3 regions of the Methylobacterium sp. Gmos1 genome follow, and region 2 is predicted to be linked to each of the others. Evidence: riboswitches for the same ligand, from Rfam matches in the RefSeq annotation. Region 2 holds a riboswitch; each other region holds the start of a gene.
What was found. Region 2 has a riboswitch for thiamine pyrophosphate ahead of thiC (phosphomethylpyrimidine synthase ThiC). Riboswitches for the same ligand answer to the same signal wherever they lie in the genome.

Region 1 (4,207 bases), on a different contig from region 2:
TGCGCAGCCTCGGTCTCAGCGAGGGCGAGGCGCGCCTGTTCATCGACACCAGCCGGGCCGAGAGCCGGACCGAGCCCGCGGCGGAGGCCGAGCCCGAGCTCGGCGCCCCGGAGCTGCGACCGCACCGCGAGGCGCCGGCGGAATCGTGACGCGGCTTCATGACCGAATCGCAATCCGCCGGTAAGCGCCGCCTCACGCGGCATCCGCCACTCTCTCCCGGTCCGGCGAGAGGAGTCCGAGGATGCCGCAGATGGAGCGTCCGGCCGAGCTGATGGTGTGGCACGGCACGCGCGCCGCGCCGGGACCGCGGGAATCGCGCCGCTACCCCACCCTGCGCGCCGCCCTCGTGGCGGCCGTCGAGGGCCAGGATCCCGAGGCCCTACCCTGGATCGTGACCGAGGACGGTGCCGTGCTCAGCCCGCACTGGATCGACGACCACGCTCCGCGGAGAGCCGCCCGCCCGGTCAGGCTCTCGGCCTGACGGCTTGCGTCGTTCGGCCGGCTCACGCTCCGCGCGGGCGCGTGCTATTCGTCGCTCGACGAGCACGAATCGCCATGACGAGCCTGCGCAAGACCGCCCCTGCCCGCCCGGCCACGATCGCGGCGTCCACCCACGGCTACGCCGCCGCGGCCGTCCGGCTGCGCCGCGCGGCCAACGACAACCGGCCCCGCTCCGGCCGCCGGCGCGTCCTGACGCTGGTCGCCGGCGCCTGGCTCGCCGTGCTGGTCGCAGCGGCGGTGTCGGTGTGGCGGACCTGGGGTTTCTGACGACAACGCATCGGGAGCGCAGCGCCGCGGCGATCGTGGGGCCTGTCGCGAGCCGCTGCCCTGTCCCCGGACGACTGGAGCGTCGGAGGGGGGAGATCCGGGACAGGGTCGGGGTGAGACCGGCCCGGACGTGTCCCCTACCCCCCCTGCATCGCCCGCACGATCTCGACGCGGTCGCCCTCGGCGAGCGCCGTCGTCGCCCAGTCGCGTTGGCGCACCACCGCGCCGTTGAGCGCGATGGCGAAGCCCTGGGGGCCGGGCAGATCCAGGTCGGCGGTCTCCTGGCGCCACAAGGCGTCGAGGGTGGCGGCCTCGCTATCGCGGGATTCGCCGTTGACGAAGAGCTTCATGCCGTCTCGCTTTGAATGGGATGTCCCGGCGCGAACCGGGCAAGGCCAAAGGGTGCCGCCACCGGCAGCGTCTCACCGCGCAGGATCAGGCCGGCGATGGCCTCGGCGGTGACGGGGGCCAGGAGGTAGCCGTTGCGGTGGTGGCCGGTGGCGAGCACCAGGCCGGGCCGGGCCTCGCCGAGGATCGGGGCGTCGTCGTCGGAGGTCGGGCGAAAGCCGCTCCAGATTCCCGTCACCCGCATCTCCTCCACGCCGGGCAGCGCCCGGCGGGCGCCCTCCAGCAGGGCGAAGAGCCCGCCGCCGGTGAGGTGCGGGTCGAACCCGGTCTCCTCCACGGTGGCGCCGACGATGAGCGTGCCGTCGCCCTTCGGTGCCATATGGACCTGCTCGGTCCAGACCACGTGGGAGAGGACCCCGCTGCGCGGGGTCATCTGCAACGCCATCGACTGGCCCTTGAGCGGGCGGACCGGCAAGGCGAGGTCGGGCACCAGGCTCCCCTCCCCGGCCCAGGCGCCGGAGGCGAGCACGACGGTGCCGGCCTTCACGGAGCCGGCGGAGGTCTCGACGCCGGTGACCCGGCCGCCCTCGCGGGTGAGCGCAGTGACGGTGGTCGCCTCGACGAGGCGCCCGCCGGCCGCGCGAAGCGCCCGGCGCAGGGCGGCCATCGTGCGGGCGGGATCGACCTGGTGGTCGTCGGCGCAAAAGATGCCGGCCGTGACGGTCGGGCGCAGGCCCGGCTCGCGAGCCCGGATGGCGGGGCCGGACAGCCACTCGACGGACAGCCCGTCGCGACGCTGCAAGTCGTAGCGGAAGCGCAGGCGCTCGACCTCGTCGCGGCCGAGCGCGATCACGAGGGTGCCCTCGCGGCGGTAATCGATCGACAGGCCCGATTTAGCCTCCAGCTCGTCGCGGAACGGGTGCCAGAGGCGCTGGCTCTCGAGGCAGAGCGGCGACAGGGCCTCGCCCCCGGGCTCGTGCTCGGCGGCGGCCGCCAGCATGCCGGTGGCCGCGAGGCTGGCGCCGTCCCCGGCTCGGCCGCGCTCGATCGCCGCGACCGCGAGACCGGCGCGCGCCAGGCGCCACGCGACCGACAGGCCGATCAGCCCGGCGCCGATCACCGCCACGTCGACGCGGTCCAGCAGCCGGTCGCTCTCCGGGTCCGGGGTCCCGCCCCGCCGTCCGATCGTCTGCGCCTGCACCCTCGTCTCCACGGTGGCCCGAAGAGAGTGGACTGCGCCCGGTGGCCGGATGATGCGCGAGGGGGCCGAGAGGACCCTGTCCAATCCCTACGCCGGTATGAGCCGGATCAGGTTCGAAGGATTTCCGCGCTGACCGGGCCCGAGGGACGGTCCAGCGGTGTCTCAGCCCCTTGTCGGGGATCTCCCTGGAACATCCGCTATCTGGCGGGGGACGGGCCCGCCGTCAACCACCCTGCAGCCGCTCCTCAGCCGCCTTTGCCCGGACGATAGATCGCCATCTCCTCGGCGAAGCCGTCGAGGGGATGGGTGCCGAGCAGTTCGGGGTCGCCCCACAGGAAGTCGACGAAGGGCTTCGACATCAGCAGCGGCTCGGACAGCACCTTGTTGAGCTTGGCAAGCCGGCTGGCGAGGTTCACGTCGCGACCGATCACCGTGAAATCGAGCCGGGCGCCCGAGCCGACATTGCCGTAGGCCGCCTCGCCGTGGTGAAGCGCGATGCCGACCTCGATACGGGTGGGAAACCGCCCGGCACGGTTCGCGTCCTCGACGCGGCGCAACGCCGCCTGCGCGGCCGAGAGCGCGCCTTGCGCCGCGCCGCCGAGATCGTCGCCGCTCTCGCGGAAGATCGCGAGCAAGCCGTCGCCCATGTATTTCAGCACCTCGCCGCCCTCGCTCTCGATCGGCGGCACCAGGCAGTCGAAGTAGGAATTCAACAGTTCCACCGAGGCCTCTGGCGGCAGCGCGTCCGTGAGGCGGGTGTAGCCGCGCATGTCGGCGAACAGGATCGCCGAGCGGATCCGCTCGACCTGGCCCCGGCGGATGAAGCCGGCGAGGATCGCCTGGTGCGGTCCGTCGCCGACATAGACCCGCAGCACGTGGTCGAGCCGGGCGTTGAGGCCGCGCATCTCCATCACCGCCGACAGGGTCGGCACGATGAAGCGCAGGATCGCTAGGTCGTCGTCGCCGAATCCGCGCGGGTCGCGGGTCGCGAAGGTGACGCCGTTCTTGGTACCGTTGGTGAAGAACAGCGGCACGGTGATGTAGTGGGTGTAGCCCGCCGCCTTGAGCTCCGGGACGATGCTGAAGCGGTCGTCCGGCGTCTCACGCAGGTCGAGGATCAGCCACTCGCCGGTGGCGTAGACGTAGGCGAAAGGGCTGCGGGCGAGCGCCTTCTCGGTCGCCTCGCCGTGCGGGAACAGCCGGAAGCTGACGCCGTCCTCCCGGGTCCAGAACCGGCCGACGCCGGAATAGTCCGAGTGCAGCGCGTCGATGGCGGTGGTGGCGCGGTCGACCGGCACGCCGAGGTCATTCAGCCGCTCGGCCATGCCGGCGAGGAGGTCGCCGGATTCAGGCAGCCTTGCGCCCTCGCTGAGCAGCCAGTCGCGCAACGCCACGCATTCGCGGAACAGGCCGATCGGGATGTCGCTCGCCTCCGACCCGTCCGCCGCGGCCGTGGGCGTCGGAGCGGAGTTGGGGCGAGGCTGGTCGTGCATGGCTCTGACATGGGCGCTGCCGGACGAAACGGCAAGGCTTGGCAGGAAGGGGCGGCCCGACGTCGTCGGGCTCCGGTCAGGCGGGACTTCTTCCTGACGCTGCACCATTCTCCCGCCCATCCCGGGGCTCGACGAAGTCGAGAACCCGGGACGAGGCGGAGGGCTGCCGAAGCCGGAAGCCTGACTCCGGCGAGGGAACGTCCTAGTTGTCGAGGAAGCTGCGCAGCTTCCGCGACCGGCTCGGATGCTTGAGCTTGCGCAGGGCCTTGGCCTCGATCTGGCGGATGCGCTCGCGGGTCACCGAGAATTGCTGGCCGACCTCCTCGAGGGTGTGGTCGGTGTTCATGCCGATGCCGAAGCGCATGCGCAGCACGCGCTCCTCGCGGGGGGTGAGCGA
Region 2 (4,207 bases):
CGGACAGGACCATGGGCGCTCGCGCTCGTCGCCGTCGGGGCGGCGGCCGGCTGCACCGAATTCTCCTACATCTCGAAGACCTATGTCGGGCTCCAGCCGCAGGTCGTCACGATCGGCTGCAACGACCCCTACGAGGTCTACGACCAGCGCCAGCAGCGCAAGGTCCTGATCGTCTCCAATCACCTGCGCGAGATCGCCGGCTGCGGCCTGGAGGGCAAGGACCCGGCGCTCACCCGCCGGCGCCGCTTCTCGGAGGCCGCAGCGGCCTACCTCAACGAGACGGCGCGGGAGACCTGCACCATCGTCGGCGAGACGGTGTTCACCGATCTCCAGACCGAGTTCGTCTATTCCTGCGCCGAGCCGATCGAGAAGCCCGGCACCAAGGTGCCGCGCCTGCCGGGCCGCTACTGATCCCTCGCGCGGTCGCCGCGCCATCGTCTCGCCGGCGACCTCGCCTGCTTACCGGGAGCTCCGCCGCGCGTCCCGCCGCGTCCGGGTCATCCGCGTCGCGGTGTGGAAGTCGTCGGGCTTGGTGCGGACCCACTCGAGGAAGCGGGCGATCTCGGGTTCGGCCCGCAGGCTCTCGACGTCGCTGAGGCGGCGCGCCAGCTCGGCCTCGCTGTGGCGGGCATGGATCGCCGAGTGGCAGATCTGGTGCAGCTGCACCGTCTCGCCGTGGGTGCCGCCCTTCAGCTTCGGCGTCAGGTGGTGCTTGCTCTGGCGGGCGCCGGGCGGGATCGGCCGCTCGCAGAGCGGGCAGATCACCGCGTCGCGGGTGCCCGGGCCGTGGGTGGAGGGGTCGTCGTCGCGCCAGCGCCGGTCACGGCGTCCCAAGCTCTGCTCCCGAATGGTCGAAGATCGTCTCTCCTATATCTGGGTCACGGCCCTGAAGCGTTTCAAGATTGCGGCCGGGATGCCGCAGCGGCGCTCTCACCGGGCGCGATTGACAAACCTCCCGCGCCACCCGACAGTCACCCCCGTTACCGAGGGGAGCCCCGCCAGCTGGGGCTGAGATTGGACGAGCGCGCGTCCCGACCCTTGAACCTGATCCGGTTCGTACCGGCGGAGGGACGGGAACCTGCCATGATCGACGTGACCCGTGCGTCCTCGCGCCCCGAGGCCGGATCGTCTCCCCGGGAGAGATCCATGAACGCACCCATCCTCGCGAAAGACCTGCCCGAAAAGGACCTGCCGCACAGCGTCACCACCGGGCCGGTCACCGGCTCGGCGAAGGCCTACGCCTCGCCGAAGGAGCGCCCCGACCTCCGCGTGCCCTACCGCGAGATCGCGCTCTCCGATCCGGCCGAGGCGCCGGTGCGGGTCTACGATCCGTCGGGTCCCTACACCGAGACCGACGCGCGCATCGACCTCGCGGCCGGGCTGCCCGAGATCCGCGCGCCCTGGATCGAGCGCCGCGGCTATGCGGCGGTCGCCCCCCGGGCGGTGCGGCCGGAGGATAACGGCTTCGTGAGCGCGGACCGGCTGGTGGCGCCGTGCCCGGCCGCCCGCACCCATCGCCGGGGCGCCCCGGGCCAGATGGTCACGCAGTACGAGTTCGCCCGCGCCGGGATCGTCACCGAGGAGATGATCTACGTCGCCCACCGGGAGAACCTGTGCCGCGAGCAGATGCTCGCCCAGGCCGGGCACGCCATCGCCGACGGCGAGAGCTTCGGCGCCGCGATCCCGCCCTTCATCACCCCGGACTTCGTGCGCGACGAGGTGGCGCGCGGGCGGGCGATCATCCCGGCCAACATCAACCACACCGAGCTCGAGCCGATGGCGATCGGCCGCAACTTCCTCGTCAAGATCAACGCCAATATCGGCAACTCGGCCGTCACCTCCTCGGCGGCGGAAGAGGTCGAGAAGATGGTGTGGGCGATCCGCTGGGGCGCCGACACGGTGATGGACCTCTCGACGGGCCGCAACATCCACAACATCCGCGGCTGGATCCTGCGCAACGCCCCCGTGCCGATCGGCACGGTGCCGATCTACCAGGCGCTGGAGAAGGTCGGCGGCGATCCGCTCAAGCTCGACTGGGAGGTGTTCAAGGACACCCTGATCGAGCAGGCCGAGCAGGGCGTCGACTACTTCACCATCCATGCCGGCGTGCGCCTCGCTCACGTGCCGCTGACGGCGCGGCGCGTCACCGGCATCGTCTCGCGCGGCGGTTCGATCATGGCGCGCTGGTGCCTCGCCGGGCACCGGGAATCGTTCCTCTACGAGCGGTTCGAGGAGATCTGCGACATCTGCCGCGAGTACGACGTGTCGTTCTCGCTCGGCGACGGGCTGCGCCCGGGCTCGATCGCCGACGCCAACGACGCGGCGCAATTCGCCGAGCTGGAGACCCTGGGCGAATTGACCAAGGTCGCCCACGGCAAGGGCTGCCAGGTGATGATCGAGGGCCCCGGCCACGTGCCGATGCACAAGATCAAGGTCAACATGGAGAAGCAGCTGACCGAGTGCGGCGAGGCGCCGTTCTACACCCTCGGCCCGCTCACCACCGACGTGGCGCCGGGCTACGACCACATCACGTCGGGCATCGGCGCGGCGATGATCGGCTGGTTCGGCACCGCGATGCTCTGCTACGTGACCCCGAAGGAGCATCTCGGCCTGCCGAACCGCGACGACGTCAAGACCGGCGTCATCACCTACAAGATCGCCGCCCACGCCGCCGACCTCGCCAAGGGCCACCCGGCCGCGCAGCTGCGCGACGACGCCCTGTCCCGGGCCCGGTTCGACTTCCGCTGGGAGGACCAGTTCAACCTCTCCCTCGATCCGGACACCGCGCGGGCCTACCACGACGAGACCCTGCCGAAGGACGCCCACAAGGTCGCGCATTTCTGCTCGATGTGCGGGCCGAAATTCTGCTCGATGAAGATCACCCAGGACCTGCGAGCCGAGGTGCTGGCGATGGAGGCGGCGAGCGCCGTGGTCGAGGAGGCCACACCCTTGAGCGAAGCGGCCCGGGCGGCCGGCATGGCCCAAAAATCGGCGGAATTCTTGGGCGGAGGCGGGAGGCTCTACGTCGAACCCGGCGAGTAGGACCACCTTCCATGCTGATGCAGGCCCCCGCGGCCCCGCCGGGGCCTGCCCCGTCACCCGAGACCGGGCGCGCCCGCCCGGGCTCGATCGTGCGCCGCCTCGTCGTGTTCGCCCTCGGCCTGGCGGTGCCGATCCTGATCTTCGGCGCCGTGGTGCTGTGGCAGTTCGCCGGCGCCGCCCGCGAGCGCCTGGAGGCGGACGCGCTCGGCCGCGCCCGGATGGAGGCGGCCGCCGTCGACCGCGAGGTCGCGAGCCTCATCGCGACGCTCGAGGCCCTGAGCCTGTCGAACGCGCTCCAGCGCGGCGACGTCACGGCGTTCCGCGAGCAGATGCAGGAGCTCAACCGCCGCAGCGGCCTGCCGGCGACCCTGCGCGATCCCGACGGGCGGCGCCTGATCGATCTCGGCGCCGAGCCGATGGCGGAGCGCCTCGACGCGGCGGATGCGAGCGCCCTCGGCGGCCGTCCGGCGGTCTCGGGCGTGGTCGACGGGCGCTTCCGGGTGACGGTGCCGGTGGTGCGCCGCGGCGGCGACGCGGTGCTCTACCTCCTGTCCTTCTCCCTGCCGACCGCGCGCATCCGCGACGTGCTGGCCTCCGGCGGCGTGCCGAAGTCCTGGGTGCTGACCGTGATCGACCGCGACCACCGGGTGCTGACCCGCACCCGGGCGCCGGAGCGCTTCACCGGCACCCAGGCCCCCGACGAGCTGCGGGCCGCCGACGGGGCCGAGGGCAGCTGGCGCGGCGCCTCGCTCGAGGGTGATCCGTTCTTCGTCGCCTATGCGCGGGCCGGCGTGCCGGACTGGCGCGTCGCCGTCGGCGTGCCGGAGGAGGCGCTGGCCGCGCCGGTGCGGGCGTCGCTGGTGTGGTTTGCCGGCCTCGGCGGCATGCTGGCGGCGGTCGCGGCGCTGCTCGCCTTCGCCTTCGCCCGCGGCATCGCGGCGCCGCTCCAGGCCCTGCGCGACCAGGCGGTGGCGCTGGGCGCCGGCCGCACGACGCCGGTCCTCGACGGCGTGCCGGCGGAGGTGGCGGCGGTGAGCGCCGAGATCGCGGGGGCGGCCCAGCGCCAGCGCGAGCGGGCGGCCGAGCGGGCGCGGGCCGCCGCTACCCTGCGCGCCGAGACCCAGCGCCTGGAGGTGCTGAACCGCCTCGGCACGGCCCTGTCGAG
Region 3 (4,207 bases), on a different contig from region 2:
CGATCTCCGTCATCGTGACGAGGTCGAGCAGGCTGAAGCGGCCGTCATGGTGCCAGCCGGCCTCCGGCGCGGTCATCCGGCCGATCGCGGTGATCCGGGTGACGCCGACCGCCGCCAGATCCTCCGCGAGGGAGAACAGCCGCGCCGGGGCGGCGGCGATGCCGGCGCTCTGGAGGTACGCGCGGTGCGGCGCCACCAGGGCCGCCACGTCCGACAGGGCGTCGACCGCCACCAAAGCCACGCTGCGGTTGAGGCCGGACGGGCTCAAGCTCGCGGGAGCATCGAGCACGACGACGCTCCACGGATCGGAGGGATCGCCGAGCAGCGTCGCGCCCCCGTCGAGGGTCCGCATCTCGTGGGCGCTGCGCCAAGCCGCGATGGCCGAGGATTCGCCCGCGTCGAGCCGCCGGCGCGGGTGGCGGCTCGCGAGCGCCGAGAGCTCGTGGGCGAGGTAGCGGGCGAACTCGTCCGGCGCGACCGGACCGCCGCGCTCGACGAACAGCATCTGCGGCGCGTAGCAGCCCTGCTGCTCGTAGCGCACGACGTCGTGGGCGGCGAGCCGCGCCAGCGGCCCGGCGCGGCGGCTGTCGAGCGCCTCGCGGGCGACCATCGCGAAGCCGATGCGATGGCCGTGCGGCAGGAACCGGGCCGTGACCGGCACCCTGGCGCGCAACGCGGACAGCGTCTCGTTGCCGCCATAGGCCATGACGCAATCGGCCTGACCCAGGAAGGCGGCCTCCGCCCCGCCTTCTCCGCCCTTCCACCAGGTCACCGCCAGGCACTCGCCGAGCTCGGGGTCGGCTTGCGCGATCAGATGCGCGAACCAGCCCACGGTCAGCGGCTCGGCGGAGGCGAGCTTGCCGATGCTGCCGGCCTTGACCAGCAGCCCCGAGACGAGGCTCCACAGCGGCAGGGCCGGGACGTTGCCGGCCCAGACGTGGAGCAGCAGGTCGGGCGCCGTCGCCCGCACGAACCCGCCCTTCACCGCCGGCTGGAAGCCGTCGAGCACGGCGGGATTGGAAAAATCCTCGGCGAGGAAGCGCATGAGCTGCGGCCGCCGGAAGGTCTTCAGGTAGCTCGACAGGCCGAGCCGCACCGTCTCGCGGTCGTAGCCGGTGACGACCGGCAGGAGTGCTTCCGCCTTGCGGCGCAACGGATGGGCGCGGTCGAGCAGGCAGGCGCTCGCCCGGTCGATCGCCGCGACGACCCGGGCGGTCTCCATGCGCTTGAGAGTGTCGCGAGCGCGGGCGCGGATGTGCCCGCACAGGGCCGCCGCCTGGGCCGCGTCGAGGTCCGGCAGCGCCACCGCGACGGTCTCGCCCCAGGCGCGGTGCTCGACGACGCGCCGGCCGATGCTCTCGGCGGGGATCCCCGGCAGGTGGCCGGCCTGCTCCACGATGGTCATCCCTGGGCGGCGGCCAGGAACTCGGCCACCGCCACCGAGCAGCCGCGCGAGGCCGAGCCCTCGACCCGGCCGAGGAGCTTGAAGCCGCCCGGCGCGATCACCCCGGCATCCTCGGTCAGGATCGCCGAGACGGAGTTGAAGTGCGCGAGGTCGTGGTGGACCAGCACGCCGGTCTCGCCTTCGGGCAGGTCCTGGCCGGTGAGCGGATCGACGACGCGGCTGCGGATCCAGTGCGGGCCGGACTTCACCGGCGGGCAGACCGCGTTGCCGTCATCGTAGAACTGGGTGCTCAGCTCGGTCATGCCGTACATGTTGAGGCAGTCGCTGCGCGACACGCCGAAGGCCGCCGAGAGCCCGTCGTAGAACGCGTCCGGCTCGATCTCGCGCGACTGGCCCTTGAAGCCGCCGGTGTCGAACAGGAAGCTTCCCGCCGGCAGGGCGAAGCGGCGGCCCTGCGCGCTCAGCGCGTCCATCACCGGCACGAAGGCGTAGGTCGCGCCGAGCAGCGCGATCGGCTCGCCCGACGCCTCGGCCTGACCGAGCGCCGTCAGCAGCGCGTCGAGGTCGAGCCCGCCGGGGCCGACGAAGACCGCGCTGTCGTCCGTGCCGAAATGCGCCTTTGCCAGCGCCAGGTAATGGGCGAGGGAGGAATTCGGCAGCGCCGCCTCGTCCGGGAACAGGATCCCCATCCGGATCTTCTCCCGCCCCCGCATGATCCGGGCGGCGAAGCCCTTCAGCATCGAGGCGTCGTAGACCTGAAGCGTCGGGTGGTAGCTGCGGCCCCGCCCGCTCCCGGTCGTGCCGCTCGTCATGAACACCCGCTCGGCCTCGTCGGCTAAGCAGCAGCTCAAGGTGAGGTCCTTGAACGCCTTGATCGGTACCGCCGGGACGTCGCGCCAGCGCCGCACGGTGAGCGGCGTGCGCCCGCGCTGTTGCGCGAAGCGGCGATAGGGGGCGTTGTGGGCGAACTGGTAGGCGAAGACCCGCAGGGCCAGCGCCTCGAACTCGGCCTCGGTCGCGCCGGGACGTCCGATGAAATCGAGGAGCGCCCCGACGATCTCCGCTTGCGACATCACGGCCACCTCGCGCCCCTCCCGGGCGACGGGCAGTCCGGCGGAGATCATGCGCGAAAGGACGGCTGGATCGGCCCTTGCGGCCGTGCCGGTCCCGCATCCCTACGCCGGCATGACCCGGATCAGGTTCATAGGGTCACCGCGGCGCCCGGACGGGTCCGGACCGGCGGAATCTCAGCCTCCTCGCGAGGCCCCCCTGGGAGCCGGGGACAGTGCGGGGCGCGGGGGCGGGTGTCAAGTTGGGCTCAAGCCCGCGCCAACCCCTCCGCCAGCCGCCCGAACGCGTCGAGCGCCTTCGCCAGCGTCGCCTCCGGCGCCTCCGACGCCGCGACCCAGAGGGCGGCGTGCAGGGAGGCGCCGTTGAGGAGCCGCGCGGCGGCCTCCGCGTCCACCGGGGGGATCGCCCCGTCGGCGACGAGGGCCCGGATGCGCCGGGTCGTCTCGGCGAGGCAGGCATTCTGGCTCGGCCACAGCGACGGGTCACCCAGCACCGCCGGGCCGTCGAGGAGCAGGATGCGCTGGATCTCCGGCTCCAGCGCCATCTCGATATAGGCCCGGTACTCGTCGAGGAGGCCGCGCCAGGGATCGGAGGCCCGCTCGCCGACGACGCGAAGGCGGGCCGCCATCTCGGCGTCGATCCGCTCGATCACCGCCTGGAGCAGCCCCTTCTTGTCGCCGAAATTGTGATAGAGCGCGCCCCGCGTCAGCCCGGCCGCGGCGGTCAGATCGTCCATCGAGGCGGCCGCGAAGCCCTTCTCGGCGAAGGCCGTTCGGGCGGCCTGGATCAGCTTCTCCCGCGTCTCCTCCATCATCTGCGCGCGTCGCCCGGCCACCCCGCCCCTCCATTCCTCGACATACGTCACGTATGCGAATTGACATACGGCGCGTATCCATGCTCTTTCGCATACGTTCCGTATCTCAATTCGAGGCAGCGATCCATGGCCCAGGTTCACCCGAAGCGCGACGCCGTCTTCCCGCCCGGCCGGCAGGCCCTCTACGACAAGCACCGCTACTCGGCGGCGATCCGCTCCGGCGACCTGCTGTTCGTCTCCGGCCAGGTCGGCAGCCGCGAGGACGGCTCGCCGGAGCCCGATTTCGAGGCGCAGGTCGCGCTCGCCTTCGCGCGGCTCGCGGCTGTGCTCGCGGCGGCGGGCTGCACCTTCGACGACGTCGTCGACGTGACGACCTTCCACACCGACCCGGCGGCGCAGTTCGACGCGGTGATGCGGGTGCGCGACAGCGTGATCGGGGAGGCGCCCTATCCGAACTGGACTGCGGTCGGCGTGACCTGGCTCGCGGGCTTCGACTTCGAGATCAAGGCGATCGCCCGCATCCCCGGCACCGCCTGACCCGGGTTCAGGGTTTCGCCGGCGCCTCGTCGGAGATGCCGACCTTGGCCCAGACGTAGACGGCGAGCAGCGCCACCGGCACGCCGATGAGCGAGGTCAGGACGAAGAACAGGGGAAATCCCGTCCGCTCGACGATGAAGCCGGAGAAGCCGGCGAGCACGCTGCCGGGAAAGGCGCAGAGCGAGGTCAGGAGCCCGAACTGGCTCGCCGCGTGCTCGGTCGAGGCCAGCGTCGACATGTAGGTGATGAGCACCACCGACGCGAAGGCGTAGGCGAAGCCGTCGATGCCGACGGTGACGGCGAAGGTCCAGAAGGCCTGGCCGCCGTCGCCGCCATGCGCCGCCAGGTAGGCGAGGCTCAGATGCGAGGCCGAGGCCGCG

Region 1: linked by a shared signal. The riboswitch ahead of thiO (glycine oxidase ThiO) and the one ahead of thiC (phosphomethylpyrimidine synthase ThiC) in region 2 are both predicted to bind thiamine pyrophosphate.
Region 3: linked by a shared signal. The riboswitch ahead of ACS5PV_RS05865 (LuxE/PaaK family acyltransferase) and the one ahead of thiC (phosphomethylpyrimidine synthase ThiC) in region 2 are both predicted to bind thiamine pyrophosphate.

The regions. Positions count from the first base shown of each region.
Region 1 covers NZ_JBSNCC010000011.1:105,256-109,462, forward strand. Annotated here, with positions in the region: gene ybaL (YbaL family putative K(+) efflux transporter) at 1-149, shown strand, start outside; gene ACS5PV_RS20500 (hypothetical protein) at 242-481, shown strand; gene ACS5PV_RS20505 (hypothetical protein) at 556-768, shown strand; gene thiS (sulfur carrier protein ThiS) at 906-1,118, opposite strand; gene thiO (glycine oxidase ThiO) at 1,115-2,317, opposite strand; TPP riboswitch at 2,384-2,513, opposite strand; gene ACS5PV_RS20520 (adenylate/guanylate cyclase domain-containing protein) at 2,563-3,810, opposite strand; gene rpoD (RNA polymerase sigma factor RpoD) at 4,013-4,207, opposite strand, start outside.
Region 2 covers NZ_JBSNCC010000004.1:289,232-293,438, reverse strand. Annotated here, with positions in the region: gene ACS5PV_RS10485 (hypothetical protein) at 1-411, shown strand, start outside; gene ACS5PV_RS10480 (restriction endonuclease) at 460-834, opposite strand; TPP riboswitch at 977-1,088, shown strand; gene thiC (phosphomethylpyrimidine synthase ThiC) at 1,147-3,042, shown strand; gene ACS5PV_RS10470 (ATP-binding protein) at 3,054-4,207, shown strand, end outside.
Region 3 covers NZ_JBSNCC010000002.1:574,276-578,482, forward strand. Annotated here, with positions in the region: gene ACS5PV_RS05860 (acyl-CoA reductase) at 1-1,405, opposite strand, end outside; gene ACS5PV_RS05865 (LuxE/PaaK family acyltransferase) at 1,402-2,529, opposite strand; TPP riboswitch at 2,578-2,676, opposite strand; gene ACS5PV_RS05870 (TetR/AcrR family transcriptional regulator) at 2,724-3,290, opposite strand; gene ACS5PV_RS05875 (RidA family protein) at 3,417-3,827, shown strand; gene ACS5PV_RS05880 (AmpG family muropeptide MFS transporter) at 3,835-4,207, opposite strand, start outside.